2 regions of the Pseudarthrobacter scleromae genome follow, and region 2 is predicted to be linked to the other one. Evidence: riboswitches for the same ligand, from Rfam matches in the RefSeq annotation. Region 2 holds a riboswitch; the other holds the start of a gene.
The links. A riboswitch is a leader RNA that binds a small molecule or an ion and turns the genes downstream of it on or off. The one in region 2 is predicted to bind cyclic di-AMP.
Positions count from the first base shown of each region.

Region 1: another riboswitch for cyclic di-AMP. It lies ahead of IEX33_RS18270 (C40 family peptidase); the one in region 2 lies ahead of IEX33_RS08935 (C40 family peptidase).

Region 1 is NZ_BMKV01000009.1:50,501-57,710, reverse strand. Features, by position in the region: gene IEX33_RS18295 (molybdopterin molybdotransferase MoeA) at 1-1,044, opposite strand, end outside; gene IEX33_RS18290 (DUF6457 domain-containing protein) at 1,041-1,334, opposite strand; gene mobA (molybdenum cofactor guanylyltransferase) at 1,351-1,995, opposite strand; gene IEX33_RS18280 (HNH endonuclease) at 2,035-2,535, opposite strand; gene IEX33_RS18275 (NlpC/P60 family protein) at 2,809-3,588, opposite strand; gene IEX33_RS18270 (C40 family peptidase) at 3,746-4,456, opposite strand; cyclic di-AMP (ydaO/yuaA leader) riboswitch at 4,527-4,700, opposite strand; gene IEX33_RS18265 (M23 family metallopeptidase) at 4,837-5,661, opposite strand; cyclic di-AMP (ydaO/yuaA leader) riboswitch at 5,672-5,888, opposite strand; gene IEX33_RS18260 (metal-dependent transcriptional regulator) at 6,021-6,716, opposite strand; gene serC (phosphoserine transaminase) at 6,997-7,210, shown strand, end outside.
Region 2 is NZ_BMKV01000003.1:176,303-183,512, reverse strand. Features, by position in the region: gene IEX33_RS08945 (aggregation-promoting factor C-terminal-like domain-containing protein) at 1-428, opposite strand, end outside; gene IEX33_RS08940 (dienelactone hydrolase family protein) at 598-1,581, opposite strand; cyclic di-AMP (ydaO/yuaA leader) riboswitch at 1,881-2,050, shown strand; gene IEX33_RS08935 (C40 family peptidase) at 2,054-2,905, shown strand; gene IEX33_RS08930 (protein adenylyltransferase SelO) at 3,049-4,524, opposite strand; gene IEX33_RS08925 (APC family permease) at 4,521-5,963, opposite strand; gene IEX33_RS08920 (ribonuclease Z) at 5,960-6,937, opposite strand.

The sequences.
Region 1 (7,210 bases), on a different contig from region 2:
CTGGACCGCCGGCATCTTGCCGTGCCCCAGCGCCGCCAGGAGCGGTGCCCCTACCGTGGACAGCGCAATCATGGCGGCAAGCGGGTTGCCCGGCAGTCCCAGCACGAATCGCCCGTCCGGAAGTTCGGCCAGGACGGCCGGATGGCCCGGACGCATGGCCACGCCGTCGATGATCAGCCGCCCTCCCAGCTCAGCTACGGCCCGACGAAGGTGGTCGGTGCCGGATTTTCCTGTCCCGCCAGTGGTGATGACGACGTCGGCCGGCAGGTCCGGCCCCCCCGGCACCTCCGGGACCACGTCCTCCAGCGCGCCCAGCCACTCAGCATAGGAATCGCCGATCCTCTGCTGCCCGCCGGGGATCCCGCCCAGCATGCCCACCACTGCCGGCAGTTGCGGGCCGAAGGTGTCCCGCACCTGGCCGGGGACGGGCACGCCGTGGCCAACCACTTCGGAGCCGGTCAGCAGCAGCCGGACCAGGGGCTTTCCCTGGACCACAAGTTCGTCATATCCAGCCAGGGCGGCCAGCGCCAGGTGTGCGGGGTTGAGCACCACTCCTGCCTTGACCAGGACGTCGCCCCCGGAAGCCTCCTCCCCCGCTTTCCGCACGTGCTGGCCGGTGCGGGGCTCGCCGGGGCGGGCCGTGCCGCCCGTCATCAGGATGGGCAGTCCGTCCTCGTCCTTGTCCAGCCGGGCACTTTCACTGCGCAATACCGACTTGCCACCCGGGGGGATGAGCCCCCCCGTGGCGATGGGACTGGCCTGGTGCGGGGCAAGAGGCGTACCGGGTTCAACCAGGATCCAGGGTCCGGTGCCGTTCACCGCCCAGCCGTCCATTGCCGATGACGCATAGTGGGGCATGTCCTGCAGCGCCACTATGTCCTGGTCCAGTTTCCGTCCGAGGGCAAGCTCCAGCGCAACCGGCCCGGCGGGAATCGGCTGGGCGGCGTCGAAAGCGGCCTGCCGGGCTTCGTCCCATGTGTGGTCGAGATGCCGGGGCTGGTCAGCTTCGGGTTTGCTCGGTTCCTCCTGGGCGTCGCTGGTCATTCGCCGGGAGTCCCGGCGGCTTCAGCATCGTAGTCGGCGGCCAGGGTGCGGGCCACGGCCAGCGCGGATTCCATGGAAGCGGCATTCGTTGCCTGCCCGGAACCCGACGCCAGCCCAGCGGCATAACCCGCGATAAAGGTGGTCAGCGGTGCCGCCGGGCGGACCACAGAGTGGGCGGCCACACCAGCCAGGGCAAGGATGGCGTTGACGTCCACCTGGACGTCCTCGAGCTCATAGGCCTGGAGCAGGGACCTGCACCACTCCTCCAGCGTTTCATCCTGACTTTTCACGAACGTGCCTCCCAAGTTAACTGCGGCTGCGCCGGTCCTGGCCCTTGTCCTGGTTCCCGGCGGCAATCCCTAGTGCGGCGGCATCATCCCACGTGTCCACGTCTGCCGTGGAACCTGCGGGGACGGTGACAGGCTGCACCTCCAGACTAGCAAGGAGGGAGCGCACGGAGCCGTTGATTAAGGCACCGCGTGACGACAGTTCCGCCGCTGATTTTATTAACCCGGCCGTGCGGTAAATGCCAGCCAGCGGCTGGAGGGTTCCGTCACCGGAACGGGCCACGACGCCGTCACCCCCTCCCGGGACCAGCGCCTCCTTCAGTGCCGCCACGGCGTCGTGGACCAGGGGCATATCGCAAGCCAGCACAAGGGTGTACTCCGTTGTGCTGGTGCCGTGCTGTGCAAGAGCCTCCAGTCCGGCCGCGATGGCTGCAGCCGGCCCCGCGAACTCCGGTTCTTCACGGCACCAGATCAGCCCGGCAGCGGAAGATTCCGGCCGGGGACCCACCACCACGATGCTGGAGGCTCCTGCGGACGCGTCAATCGCACGCTGCAGGAGAGTGGCGTGGTGGAAGACAAGGTCCTGCTTCGGCACTCCGCCCAGCCGGGACGACCGGCCGCCGGCCAGGATGAGGGCATCGAAGGGCAACCGGTTCTCTTCCACTCCCCCAGCCTAGTCACCAAGGGCATGGTGCGGGGTGGGTCAGGCGGCGCGCTCGGGCAGCAGGAACGGGTCCCAGGCGGGGGTGGGCTTTTCGAGTTCCTTGATCTGCCAGATGGTTCCGTGCGGGGGCTCCGGGACGAACCGCAGCTTCCACCCCATCTCGGCCGGCGTGTGGTCACCCTTAACGTTGTTGCACCGAAGGCAGGCGGCCACAAGGTTCTCCCAGGAATCGGCACCGCCGCGGGACTTGGGCTGGACATGGTCGATGGTGTGGGCCGCTTTTCCGCAGTACGCGCACCTGTGGCCATCACGCCTCAGCACTCCGCGGCGGCTGACAGCCGTGGCCTGGTTGTATCTGGGACGGATATAGCGGTTCAGGAGGATAACGGACGGGCGGCCCAATATCTCCTGGGGTCCCACCACGGGATCATCACCCTCGGCAACCACGCTGGCTTTGCCTGTGAGCACAAGCACCAGCGCCCGGCGGAACGTGATGACCGCCAGCGGTTCATATCCAGCATTCAGAACGAGAGTGCGCATGCACGTACCTCTTCACGGCCGCACCCGTCAGGGGCACGAGGGCCGGCTGCCCTCGGCATGTCCGGGCTATGGATCGACACCACAAGAGTAAACATAGATGCGCATTATCAGCTAATTGCGGTTTTCCAAAACTGCCGTGTCGGGTCCATTGGCGGGCGTTCCCCGGGTGGCTGCGGGCTGCACTCCGCCGGCATCGTACTTAAATGGAAGAACCCCTGCCGCGGGGCAGGGGTTCTTCGTGCCGTCCCCAGGGAACGGCTAACGCGGGGCTCGTTAGTTCACGCGGATGAAAACAGGGCCGGAGCCAACGTTGGCGCTGAACACCACGGTCTGGTTTCCGTTGTATCCACCGTGGACAGCCTGGCCGTTGCCGGCGTAGACAGCGATGTGGGCCATGCCCGCGCCACCATCTGCGTAGTAGATGAGGTCGCCCGGCTGGGCTTCCGCGGCGCTTACGGTGCGGCCCAGGGAGAGGTACCCTGCAGGCCAGTCGTGGAAGTTGATGCCCACTGCGGCCAGGGAGTTGGTCACCAGCATGGTGCAGTCCTGCGTGACGCCCAGCTGGGCGTACGCAGCGGAAAGGATGGCTGCGCCCTTGCCGCTGGCGGAAGCGGCAGGAGCTGCAGCGGGTGCAGAGGCGGTGGTTACCTTGGCGGTCACCTTGGGGGCTGCGGCAGGCTGGACGACGGCGGGAGCCGGCTCGGCTTCCTCGACCTCAACAGGAGCTGGCTCTTCCTCGACAACCACAACAGGCGCGGGCGTGGTGGTGACGGCCGGCTTCTCGAAGGTGATGGCGATGGTGGAAGCAGCGGAGATCGGCGCCTCGACAGAGGACTCAACTTCCAGGGTGGCCGGAGCGGAGTCGCGCTGGACGCTGGAGTCAGCCGCGTTTGCAGCGATGCCGCTGGTCAGCACCAGGCCCGAAGCAGCGGCAATAACCGCTGCCTGGCGGCCCATGCCGCCGGCGTTGCCGCCAACAGCCTTGGCGATAACGGCGATTGAGTTGGTCTTGGTGACTTCGGCGCGATGCCGTGCGGTGGCACGAGTAGTCATCAGTTCTCTCTTTCGTTTTCCTCAGGCCGTTGTGGGCACCAAGGGGTTTGGGCGTGCCGGCATCTTGGGGGTACGCCGGCACGCCCCGAACGGGGATGTGGTGTTTGTGGAAAGTGGTGGGGCAAAGAAATAGTTCTTGGGCCCGAAGGCCCAAGAACTATTTGTTGATCGTGAAGAAGGCGGAGCTTCCGGTGGCGGCCACCGAGTGAAGCAGAGTGCCCTGGGAGGGGTTGAGCGCGCTGATCATCATGCCGTTGCCGACGTAGATGCCTACGTGCGCGCCACCGTTCTGCATGACCAGGTCACCCGGCTGCGGGGTGGAGGTAGGCGTCATTGCCGTCCAGGCGTTGACGCGCGGGATGCTGACGCCAGCCTGGGCGTAAACCCACTGGGTGAAGCCGGAGCAGTCCCAGCCGTTGGGGGTGGTGCCGCCCCAGACGTAGGGACGGCCGATGCCGGTGTACGCGAGTGCGGCAATGCCGGAGGTAGAGGCCGAGGAAACCGTTTCGGCCTGCTTCTCAGCTGCAGCTTCGGGGGCCGACGCGGTGGAAGCCGACGCGGTGGAGGCCGTCCGGGTTCCGGAAGCAGTCCGGCTCTCGGATTCGGTCGACTGTGCCCGCACCGGTGCCGGCTTCGGAGCGGCGGTGGTCTTCACCACGGGACGCTCGAAGGAGACGGTGGCGGTGGGTGCTGCGGTCACCGCGAGGGCAGACTGGGCAGACCCGGACTCGGTGGAAGCGGATACGCCGGCGGTGGTGTCCGCGGCGTTGGCAGGCAGGCCCATGCTGAGGATGAGACCGGAAGCGGCTGCGATAACTGCAGCCTGGCGACCTACTGTCCCGGCATTGGCACTAACAGCCTTGGACACGGTGCCCAAGGGGTTGGTACGAACCGATTGCGCACGGTGGCGCGCAGAATGATGGCGTGAAGACACGAAGGTAGCCTCTCCCAATGCCTGCGAGGTGAGCTGTCGGATTCGGATGGGAGTCACCCGGCCACACCGCTTCCAAGGAAGCTTTGCGACTTAACCCCAAGGCCTTCGCTGAAGCAAAGACCAAAATTGGTTCCCCCGCCCCTGCCAGACGATGAAATGCGAACGGACCTTGAGCGGTGGCAGAGCTAGGCAATCCGCACAAGAGCGTCAACTTCGGAAAAGTTGACGCGAGTTAGACGGTACAGCAGTTTTCGTTGAATGTCACATTCAGGTCACGGCAGGTCACGATGATTCGAGAGTGAACCATCATTTGACTACAGCCAGCCGGTGGGATCGACGACTTCGCCGTTGACCTGGACCTCGAAGTGGAGGTGGCAGCCTGTTGAAGCACCTGTGGTGCCACTGAGCGCCAGGACATCGCCGCGGGAGACCGTCTGGCCCTCGGCGACGCTGAAGGAGGAGAGGTGGTTGTACGTGGTTTCCAGGCCGTTGCCGTGGTCCACGACAACCCGGTTTCCGCCACCATACTGGTGCCAGCCCACGAACGTCACGGTGCCGGTGGCTGCTGCAAGGACCGAGGTGCCGCACTGGGCCACGTAGTCCTGGCCGCGGTGGAAGTCACCAGAGCCGCCGGTGATCGGGCTGACCCGGTAACCGAACGGGGAAGCAGTGGACAGCGCGGCCAAAGGGGCTCCGAGGCTTCCGGCAGATGCTGCGCGGGACACGGAACCTGCGGACTGCGCGCTGAGCAGCTGCTTCAGTTTGCCGTCGGGATCGGCCTGGGTCACCACGGCAGAGCGGCTGAAGTCGATCTGTGCGCCGGCCTCGGCCGATACCTGCGGCTGCGGTGTGACAGCCGAAGCTGCCACCGGGGTAACGCTGCCGGCATTGTCTGTAGCCATGACGGGGCTGGTTGCCGGAACGGTCACGGTCAACACCAGCCCGGTGGCGGCCAGCGCGATTCCGGCCTTCTGGCCGATCCCGCTGGCGGAGGCAAATTCCGTGATTTGCCGGAAGGGTCCTCGACGGCGGCGTGCATCACGGTGCGGATCGCGGGGGCGTTCCGTGGTGATGACCTCGACAACGCGCGGCGTTGAAACGGGGGCGGCCGCGCGGCGGCGCCCCTTGGGGGTCTGCATGGACAAGAAGGGTTCCTCTCTGGAAAGCCTGCGAAGTTAGCTGTCGGATTCGGGTCAGAGAGTTCACAGACCCGGTCCGCCTGGGCAAGCTCGGCACAGAGGTATCCCCGGAAGGATCCAACGCTGGAAGAGGCTTGCTGCTGACGGACTTCACCCCAAGGCAGTCCCCCGTCTGCCGGTTGTGGTTCCCCCACCTCTGCCAGTAATGACTCGTGCACCTGATCCGCTGGCAGAGCTCGGCTCCGGATCAGGTAACGCTTTAGTATCTACGCTTGGGTTTTAACTATAGGGCCAGAAGTCCCAAAGTAACAATTCCGTTATCTTTGCCTCTTCTGCCCCAACCGGGGTAGAACGCACGTTTACCGGATGGCAACGAAGACGTGGGCCGCCACTTCCGGCGGCAGCTCCAGGGCGCCCTCTATGCCGGGCACGCGGACCGAAATGTAGTCTCCCACCCGCTCCAGCGAGACTGCGGCCCCGGGGCGGATTCCGCCCTCGTCCAGCTGGACCAGCAGTTCCGGTTCCACCTGGATTGGCTCAGCCAGGCGGCTTACGGTTACCTCGGACGCCGGGCCATAGGACTTCATTGCTTCCAGCAGGCTGATGGCCCCGTCGGCGAAGCCCTGTGATGCCTGGCCGCCGAGGGCAGCCAGGCCGGGGATGGGGTTGCCGTACGGGGACTCCGTTGGGTGGTCAAGCAGCTCGTAGATGCGCCGTTCCACGCGTTCGCTCATGACGTGCTCCCAGCGGCAGGCCTCGTCATGGACGTAGGCCCAGTCCAGGCCGATCACGTCTGCCAGCAGCCGCTCAGCCAGCCGGTGCTTCCGCATCACTTCGGTAGCGCGCTTCCGGCCAACTTCGGTGAGTTCGAGGTGCCGGTCGCCCGAGACCACCACCAGGCCGTCCCGCTCCATCCTGCCAATGGTCTGGGAGACCGTGGGCCCTGAGTGGCGCAGGCGTTCGGCGATCCGGGCGCGGAGGGCCACGATGTTCTCTTCCTCAAGCTCCAAGATGGTCCGAAGGTACATCTCCGTAGTGTCGATCAGATCCGTCATCCAGCTCAGCTCCTCGAGCGCAGTACCTTGCGTTGTCCCACCGTATCGCCTTCCGCGCGACGTAGTCCGTTGGAAAGCTTAGCCTATTTTGACTTTGTCCGAATAGTTGGCGGCCGTCACAACAGGCCGTCTCAATGTCTGGACTATGACGGTGCCGGTTCCCGCCCCAACGCCGGTTCAGGCAGAATGAGGAGGGCCGGAGTTGCAGTCACAGCCGACTGTCCGCCAAGCAACCACCCGTCCGGACCCCAGCCGCGTCCACGCCGAAATTGGAGCACCTGTGAGCGAAAACAGCATCACTATTCCCGCCGACCTCCTGCCCAAGGACGGACGGTTCGGCGCCGGACCGTCAAAGGTCCGGCAGGAGCAGATCGACGCGCTTTCCGCTGCGTCGAAAACCATCCTGGGAACCTCGCACCGGCAGGCTCCGGTAAAGAACCTGGTGGGGTCGGTGCGCGAGGGCCTCAGCCAGTTCTTCCGGGCACCCGAGGGCT
Region 2 (7,210 bases):
TTGTCCCCCACGATCTGCACCACGTTGAGCCCGTGCACGGTGTTGCTCTGGACGGCGTCGAGGGCAACAAAGAACCCCATGTTCGTACCGCCGGTTTTGTATGACTGGGCCGCCAGCGCACCGAGCTCTTTCCTGTGCTGGACAAGGTCAAAGTGAGCCTGCTCGGTCTGTGCCGCCAGGACTTCCACCTTGGCAGATGCAGCCTGCAAAGCCGCGTCCGTCACCGCGTACTCCGCTGCTGCCTGCACCGCGGCGGAGCCTGCGGCCTCGGACTGGTCCTGAAGGGCGGACAGTAAGCCACCTATCCTGGCAATTTCCGCGGTCTTTTTGGCCTCGCTCTCCTTCGCGTCCTGCACCTCCTCCCAGGACGGGAAATCGCCGGGCGGGACCTCCGCAGCACCCGCCGGCGTAAGCCATAGGGTTCCCACCAGCGCAAATGAAAGAAGCGCCGCGGCGAGCCGCGCCCTGGGTTTGGTAACGAACCGGCACATAGTCGGGAAGCCTACCGCCTTCACCCTCAGGTTGAAGGCGGACGTTTCTACATCGTTATGGACCGAAGGCAGTTACGTTGACGGAAAGGGCAGAAGTGCCGGCCTCTTACAAATGCTGGCCGAACCAGGCAAGGGTGTCATTCCACGCGGCCGTCGCCTGGGCTTCGTTGTAGCGGTCGCCGGTGTCGTTATGGAAGGCATGGTCCACGCCGGGGTAGACCGTGAGCTGGTGGACAACACCGGAGGCTGCCAGCGCATCCTTGAGCGCAGGCATTGGCCCGGTGATGCGTTGATCGAGTTCAGCGTAGACCCCGAATACGGCCGCCTTGATGTCCGGTACTTTGGCCAGGTCGGGGGCGGGTCCATAGAACGCCGCAGTTGCCTTCAAGCCGTCCAGTTCGGCGGCCGCCTGCCAGGTGATGCCGCCGCCGAAGCAGTAGCCGGTCATGGCGACGCGGCCACCGTCCACGAAGTCCTGGGCCTGGAGGTACTCCAGTGCTGCCGCAAAGTCGGCCACGTGCCGCTGGGCGCCGGCCTGGGTGAGGGCGCCGGGTACGGCGTCGCGGTCCATGCCGGCCGTCCCACCTTCACGGCTGAGCAGGTCAAGCGCCAGGGCGGCATACCCCTCCTTCGCGAAGCGGCGGGCCACGTCTTCGATGTGGGGCGTCAGCCCGCGGTTCTCATGGCAGATCAACACGGCAGGAGCGCGCCCTTCCTGCTCGGGCCTGGCCAGGTAGGCACTGACGGAGGCGCCGCCGGACGGAAACTGGACGGACGCCGTCGTCAATCCTGGCGCACCCTCAGGGACAGAGAGCGGGCTTTTAGCCCCGGGCACCGCTCCCGACCCCGCAGTCCCGGCAGCGGACGTCGGGGACGTCGGGGACGGTTCCGGGGTGGGCATGGGGTCGGTGCTCCGCGGCACCTCGCTGGGGGTACAACCCACCAGCAGCATCGCCGCCGACGCCGCCGCCATGCTGCCGGTAATGAAAGCAACCCGCCGGGTAAAGGTCCGCTGGCTCAGCGCGCCGGACCGGTAGTCGTCAAAGAATTCCTCAATCAGGTACTTCTCATACTTGCCAAGCTGCGTCACAGTGCCTCCTCGGGGTGACGAACATACTCCTCCCCCAGCCACCTCCGGACAAGGTTCAGCGGCGATCTTTGCCCGTCCTTTATCGCTTTGTGATAAACATCATTGCCCTGCAAAATCGGCGCGCCTGCACTTCGCCCCGGGGGCGCTGTGGCACGCGAAATCCAGTCGATAGCCAAACCGAGAGAATCGCCTCGCATGTTATCCAAATGTGACAATGGGTGCTAAGTCGGGTTATGGTCTTCAAGTGTCCCTCCCAGACGGGACATTCCCCGTCAGAATGCCGAGCCCTGCCACTGACCCGGGAACCAACGCTTTCCAGCTGGCAGGGACGGGGGAACCAAGTTTCCGCGGCCTTTGAAGGCCTTGGGGTTAAGTCGATAGCGCGTCCGTTCCATTCGGAGGTGTTACCGGCCGGGTATCTCCAACCCGAACCCGACAGCTCACCCCGCAGGCATGGGAGAGGCGATCAACTGTGTCAAAAAATTCCACCACTGCCCGTCACCGCGCAACGCCGGCCCGCTCCATCGCGATCGAAGGGCTGGCTGTTTCGGCCAAGTCCCTGGGCCGTCCGGCTCTGGCCGTAGCAGCAGCCTCCGGCATTGCCTTCGGCGTCGGCGCCCCGGCCCACGCCGGTGTGAACGGTCCGGACACCACCGAGACCGCTAGCGTCCAGGCTTCGGCCGCCCCTGCGGCAGCAGTCGCAGCCCCCGCCGCAGCAGCCGGCAACGTCCACACGGTTGTATCGGGCGACACCCTTGGTGCCATTGCGTCGATGCACGGTGTCAGCCTGAATGACGTCCTGTCAGCCAACGGGCTTTCCGTCTCCACGATCATCTACCCCGGTGACCAGATCCAGATTCCCGCCGCGGGATCTGCTCCGGCCGCTCCGGCCGCAGCCTACGTTGCACCGGCTGCAGCACCGGCACCGGCTCCGGTCCAGACCGCTGCTGTTACTACCCCGGCGAACACCGGAATGAACATGTCCTACGCATCAGCCCCGGTTGCAGCCACGGGCAGCGGCGCCGGAGCAGCCATCCTGGCCAACGCCTACGGCCAGGTGGGCCAGATCCAGGACTGCACCGCCATGGTGGAGAAAGCCCTGCGCACGGTCGGCAAGTCGGTCGGCGACCTCGCCCCGGGCCAGTTCTACCAGTACGGCACCACCGTGGGCACCCCCGCTCCCGGTGACCTGGTGATCACCGCCGGCCACGTGGGCGTCTACGCCGGCGACGGCCAGGTTGTCAGCGGCGGCGTGAACGGCAACCAGACCGCCGTTCACTCCATCAGCTGGCTCAGCGGCGCTTCCTTCGTCCGCGTGGCATAGTCACCACGGACACAGGCGCAGCTGGCCCGTAAGGGCCAGGCCACTCCAGATAAAGACGGCAGCCGGGTTCTCCCGGCTGCCGCCTTTGTCATGCTTCCACGGTTGTCATTCTTGATCCGTCCGGAGGCCAGCACCGCCCCGGGTCAGGTACCGCAGAAGGTCCGGTAGGTGCCGAAGTCCTCCGGCGGCCCCTCGGTGTAGCGCTCCAGCCCCGGGCGTTCATGGAACGGGGCCCTCACCACTTCCAGGAAACGGTCGAATGGGCCCATATCCCCCTCCGTGGCGGCCGCCAGCGCTTCCTCCACCAGGTGGTTCCGGGGAATGTACACCGGGTTGACGCTGTCCATCAGCCCGGCGTCGGGCTTCAGGCCGGCCCAGCGCCCAGCCCAGGCATCAAACGCGGCGAGATCCAGGACCATGCCCCGCGCCGGCCTGGCATCACCCCTGGCGGCCTGGCCAAGGCTCCGGAAGAACTGTGTGTAATCGACAGGTCCGTCCTTCAGCAGGGCGATCACCCCGTCCACCAGTTCCGATGCCTCGTCCCCCTCCTTGCTTCCGGCCGGCCCGCCGTTGATGCCAAGCTTTGCCTTCATGCCGTTGAACCAGGCATCGCTGTACTGGCTGCGGAACTTCCCCAGCGCCTCCACTGCGGGGGCGACTGCCTGTTCCTGGTCCTCGTGGAAGAGCGGCAGCATGGCCTCCGCCAGCCGCGCCAGGTTCCACTCAGCCACCACCGGCTGGTTGGCGTAGGCGTAGCGGCCGCCGACGTCAATGGAGCTGTACACGGCCCCGGGATTGAAAGCGTCCATGAAGGCGCAGGGGCCGTAGTCGATGGTTTCGCCGGAAATGGTCATGTTGTCCGTGTTCATGACGCCGTGCACAAACCCCACCAGCATCCACCGGGCCACCAGCCCGGCCTGGGCGGCCACCACCGAGGCGAACAGTTCCAGGTAGGGATGTTCAGCTTGGGCTGCGTCCGGGTAGTGCCTGCTGATGGCATGGTCCGCCAGCCGGCGGAGGAGCTCCATGTTGTCCGTGGCCCGGGCATATTGGAAGCTGCCCACCCGGAGATGGCTGCTGGCCACCCGGGCCAGGACGGCGCCGGGCAACATGGTGTCCCGCCGCACCGGGCGTCCTGTGGCCACAACGGCAAGGGCCCGGGTGGTGGGGATGTTCAAGGCGTGCATTGCCTCGCTCACAAGGTATTCCCGCAGCATGGGGCCGACGACGGCGCGGCCGTCGCCAGCCCGGGCGAAGGGTGTGCGGCCGGAGCCTTTGAGATGCACGTCCCGCCGGCGCCCGCCAACGTCCACCAGTTCGCCGAGCAGGAGCGCCCGGCCGTCGCCGAGCAGCGGTGAGTAGCCGCCGAACTGGTGCCCGGCGTATGCCTGGGCAACCGGGATGGCTCCAGCCGGGACGTGGTTTCCCAGGAGCAGCCGCACGCCTTCGGGGGTTTTCAGGTATTCAGGGGCAAGTCCCAGCTCGCCGGCCAGGGCATCGTTGAGAACCAGGAGCCCGGGTTCGGGCGCTTCCTCGGCCTGCCACGGAACGGCGAGTTCCGGGAGTTCACTGGCGAAAAGTCCTTCGAAGGTGACAGTTGATTCTGCTGCTGCAGTCATGAATCAACCCTATCGCCGTCGTTTGTCCTGCGGTTGATCATCCAGGTGATAAGCCACAGGATGACTCCAATGGCCATCAGTCCGCCGGCGATCTGGTACTGGATGATGTTCCTGCCCACCCATGGTCCGGCAAGGAATGCGCACAAGGCGGCGGCAACGAGCGGAAGCTGGCCCGGGGACGTGAAGAACACCTTGCGGTGGGGATCCCGTTTGCGGCGCAGCACCACGCAGGCCACGTTGACCACCGTGAAAACGCACAGCAGCAGGAAGGCGGTGGTGCCCGAAAGGTTCGCCACAATGTTGCTTTCGGGATCACTGGTGACATACAGGATGAGGCCCAGTGCCAGGACAGTGGAGAAGGCAATTCCCGCCCATGGGGTGCGCCGGACGGGAAGGACCTTGCCCAGCTGGCGGGGCAGGACATGCTGGCGGGCCATGCCGTAAATCAGCCGGCTGGCCATCAGCATGTTGATGAGGGCCGTATTGGCGACTGCGAAGACTGCCAGGAAGGGAAAGACCCTGTCGATCGGGAAGTCCGGTGAGCCCTTGTGGACCACTTCCAGCAGGGCCGCGCCCTCAGCTTCCCGGATGCCCTCGAGTTCGGTGGGCGTGAGGACGCTCACCACGGACACCGCCACCAGCATGTAGAGCAGGACTGCTATGCCCAGGCCGGTGAGCATGGTGCGGGGAAAGATTTTCTCGGGGCTCTGGGTCTCTTCCACCATGTTGACCGAGTCCTCGAAGCCCACCATGGCAAAAAACGCGATGGAGGTGGCTGCGGTGACGGCCAGGAAGAGTCCCTTGTCCTGGGAGTCGTTGAAGACAAAGATCTCGCCCGGGTTTCCGGTCCCCTGGGCCATGACAAAGAACCCGACGCCGATCACAATGCACAGTGCGGCCATCTCCACCACCGTGAGCACCACATTGAACTTGACGCTCTCCCCCACCCCGCGCAAGTTGATGGCCGCCAGGAGGATCATGAATCCAAGGGCAACCGCGGTGATCACGCCCTGACCGGGGTTGCCCATCCAGCCGTTGATCTCAAGGCCGCCAAAGAAGTTCTGGGCCAGGACATTCGCAGAGGTGGACGCACTGGTGATTCCGGAGCAGACGACCGCAAAAGCCACCAGGAAGGTGACGAAGTGGATCCCGAACGCCTTATGCGTGTACAGCGCGGCGCCCGCCGCCTGTGGATACTGCGTAACCAGTTCAAGGTAGGAGAAGGCGGTGAGCGTGGCCACCACGAAGGCCAGCAGGAACGGCAGCCAGACGATTCCCCCCACGGTGCCGGCCATGGTTCCGGTCACCGCGTAGACGCCGGCGCCGAGGATGTCCCCCACGATGAACAGCAGGAGGAGCTTGGGTCCCAGCACTCTCTTGAGCGTGGGCTCCTTGCCATGCGCGGTAACGTCTGACACTTCTTCTGAAGCTGCACTCATGAGTGACCTCCCTGGCTGACTGGGCTGAATGAGGGGTTTGGCATCGATGCCGTGACCGGCCCGCGCTGCAGCGCGGCGCCTGGGGACCAGCGCCGCCGCCGCGGGAAGCCGATACGCTGCAGGTCCTCTGCGGCGATGACCGCAGCAGTACCCGCACGGGCGCGCGCCTGGGCCGAGAGCAGTGTGGCGTCGCCGCCGTACCGTGCGGAGAAGTGCGTGAGCACCAAAGTGCGAGCCCCGGCATGTGCCGCCAGCTCGCCCGCCTGCCCTGCTGTGAGGTGGCGGTACTGGCCGGCCAGCCCGGCGTCGTCGTCGGCGAAGGTCGACTCGGCGACGAGGAGGTCGACGCCGTCGGCCAGTTCTTCTGCGCCCCGGCAGGGCGCCGTGTCCATCACGAAGGCGAAACGCTGGCCCGGCCGGGCGGCGCTGACGTCATCAAGCCGCACCCCTGCCAGGCTCCCTTGGCGCTGCAGGCGCCCTGTTTCCGGCCCGGAGATCCCTGCCGCCTGCAGGCGTTCCGGCAGCAGGGTCCGGCCGTCCGGTTCGACCAACCGGTAGCCGTAGGTTTCTATGCGGTGCTTGAGGGGCTGGACTTCCAGGCCGTCACCCACCGGTCCGGCTTCTCCGTGCGGGTGCAGCCTGAGGTCCACACCCGGTGTGCTGACGGACACAAGCGCCCGGACCACGTCCCCGCCGGATGAGGGGAAGTGGAGATGGACCGGGTGGGGCACGGCGTCGAGGGCCATGCGCGAGAGCACCCCCGGCAGCCCGAAGCAATGGTCACCGTGAACGTGTGTGAGGCAGATGCGGGTGATCATGTTCGCGGACACCCCGGCATGGATCATTTGGCGTTGCGTTCCCTCGCCCGGATCGAAAAGCAGGCCCTCGCCGTCCCAGCGCAGGAGGTAGCCGTTGTGGTTCCGGGTCCGGGTGGGGACCTGGGACGCGGTGCCGAGGACGACGAGCTGGCGCATTGTTATTAAGGGCCAAAAAGCAGGTGCCGGAAGATCCGGTACCTGCTTTGTTGGTTGCGGCGGCGGCTTAGCGCCGCCGGAGCATTCCCATGATCCTGCCGGCTACGCCGCCCGGCCTTGCACCTGCGGCACCCGTGGTGCCGGGCGTCCGGCCGGTTGCATTCAGCCCGGTCCCGCGGGCAGTCCCGCCGGTCCCCGTCCTGCCAGCGAATCGTCCAGCGGCATTTTTGATCATGCTTCCCAAGTTCATGTGAAACTCCTTCAGTAGTGATC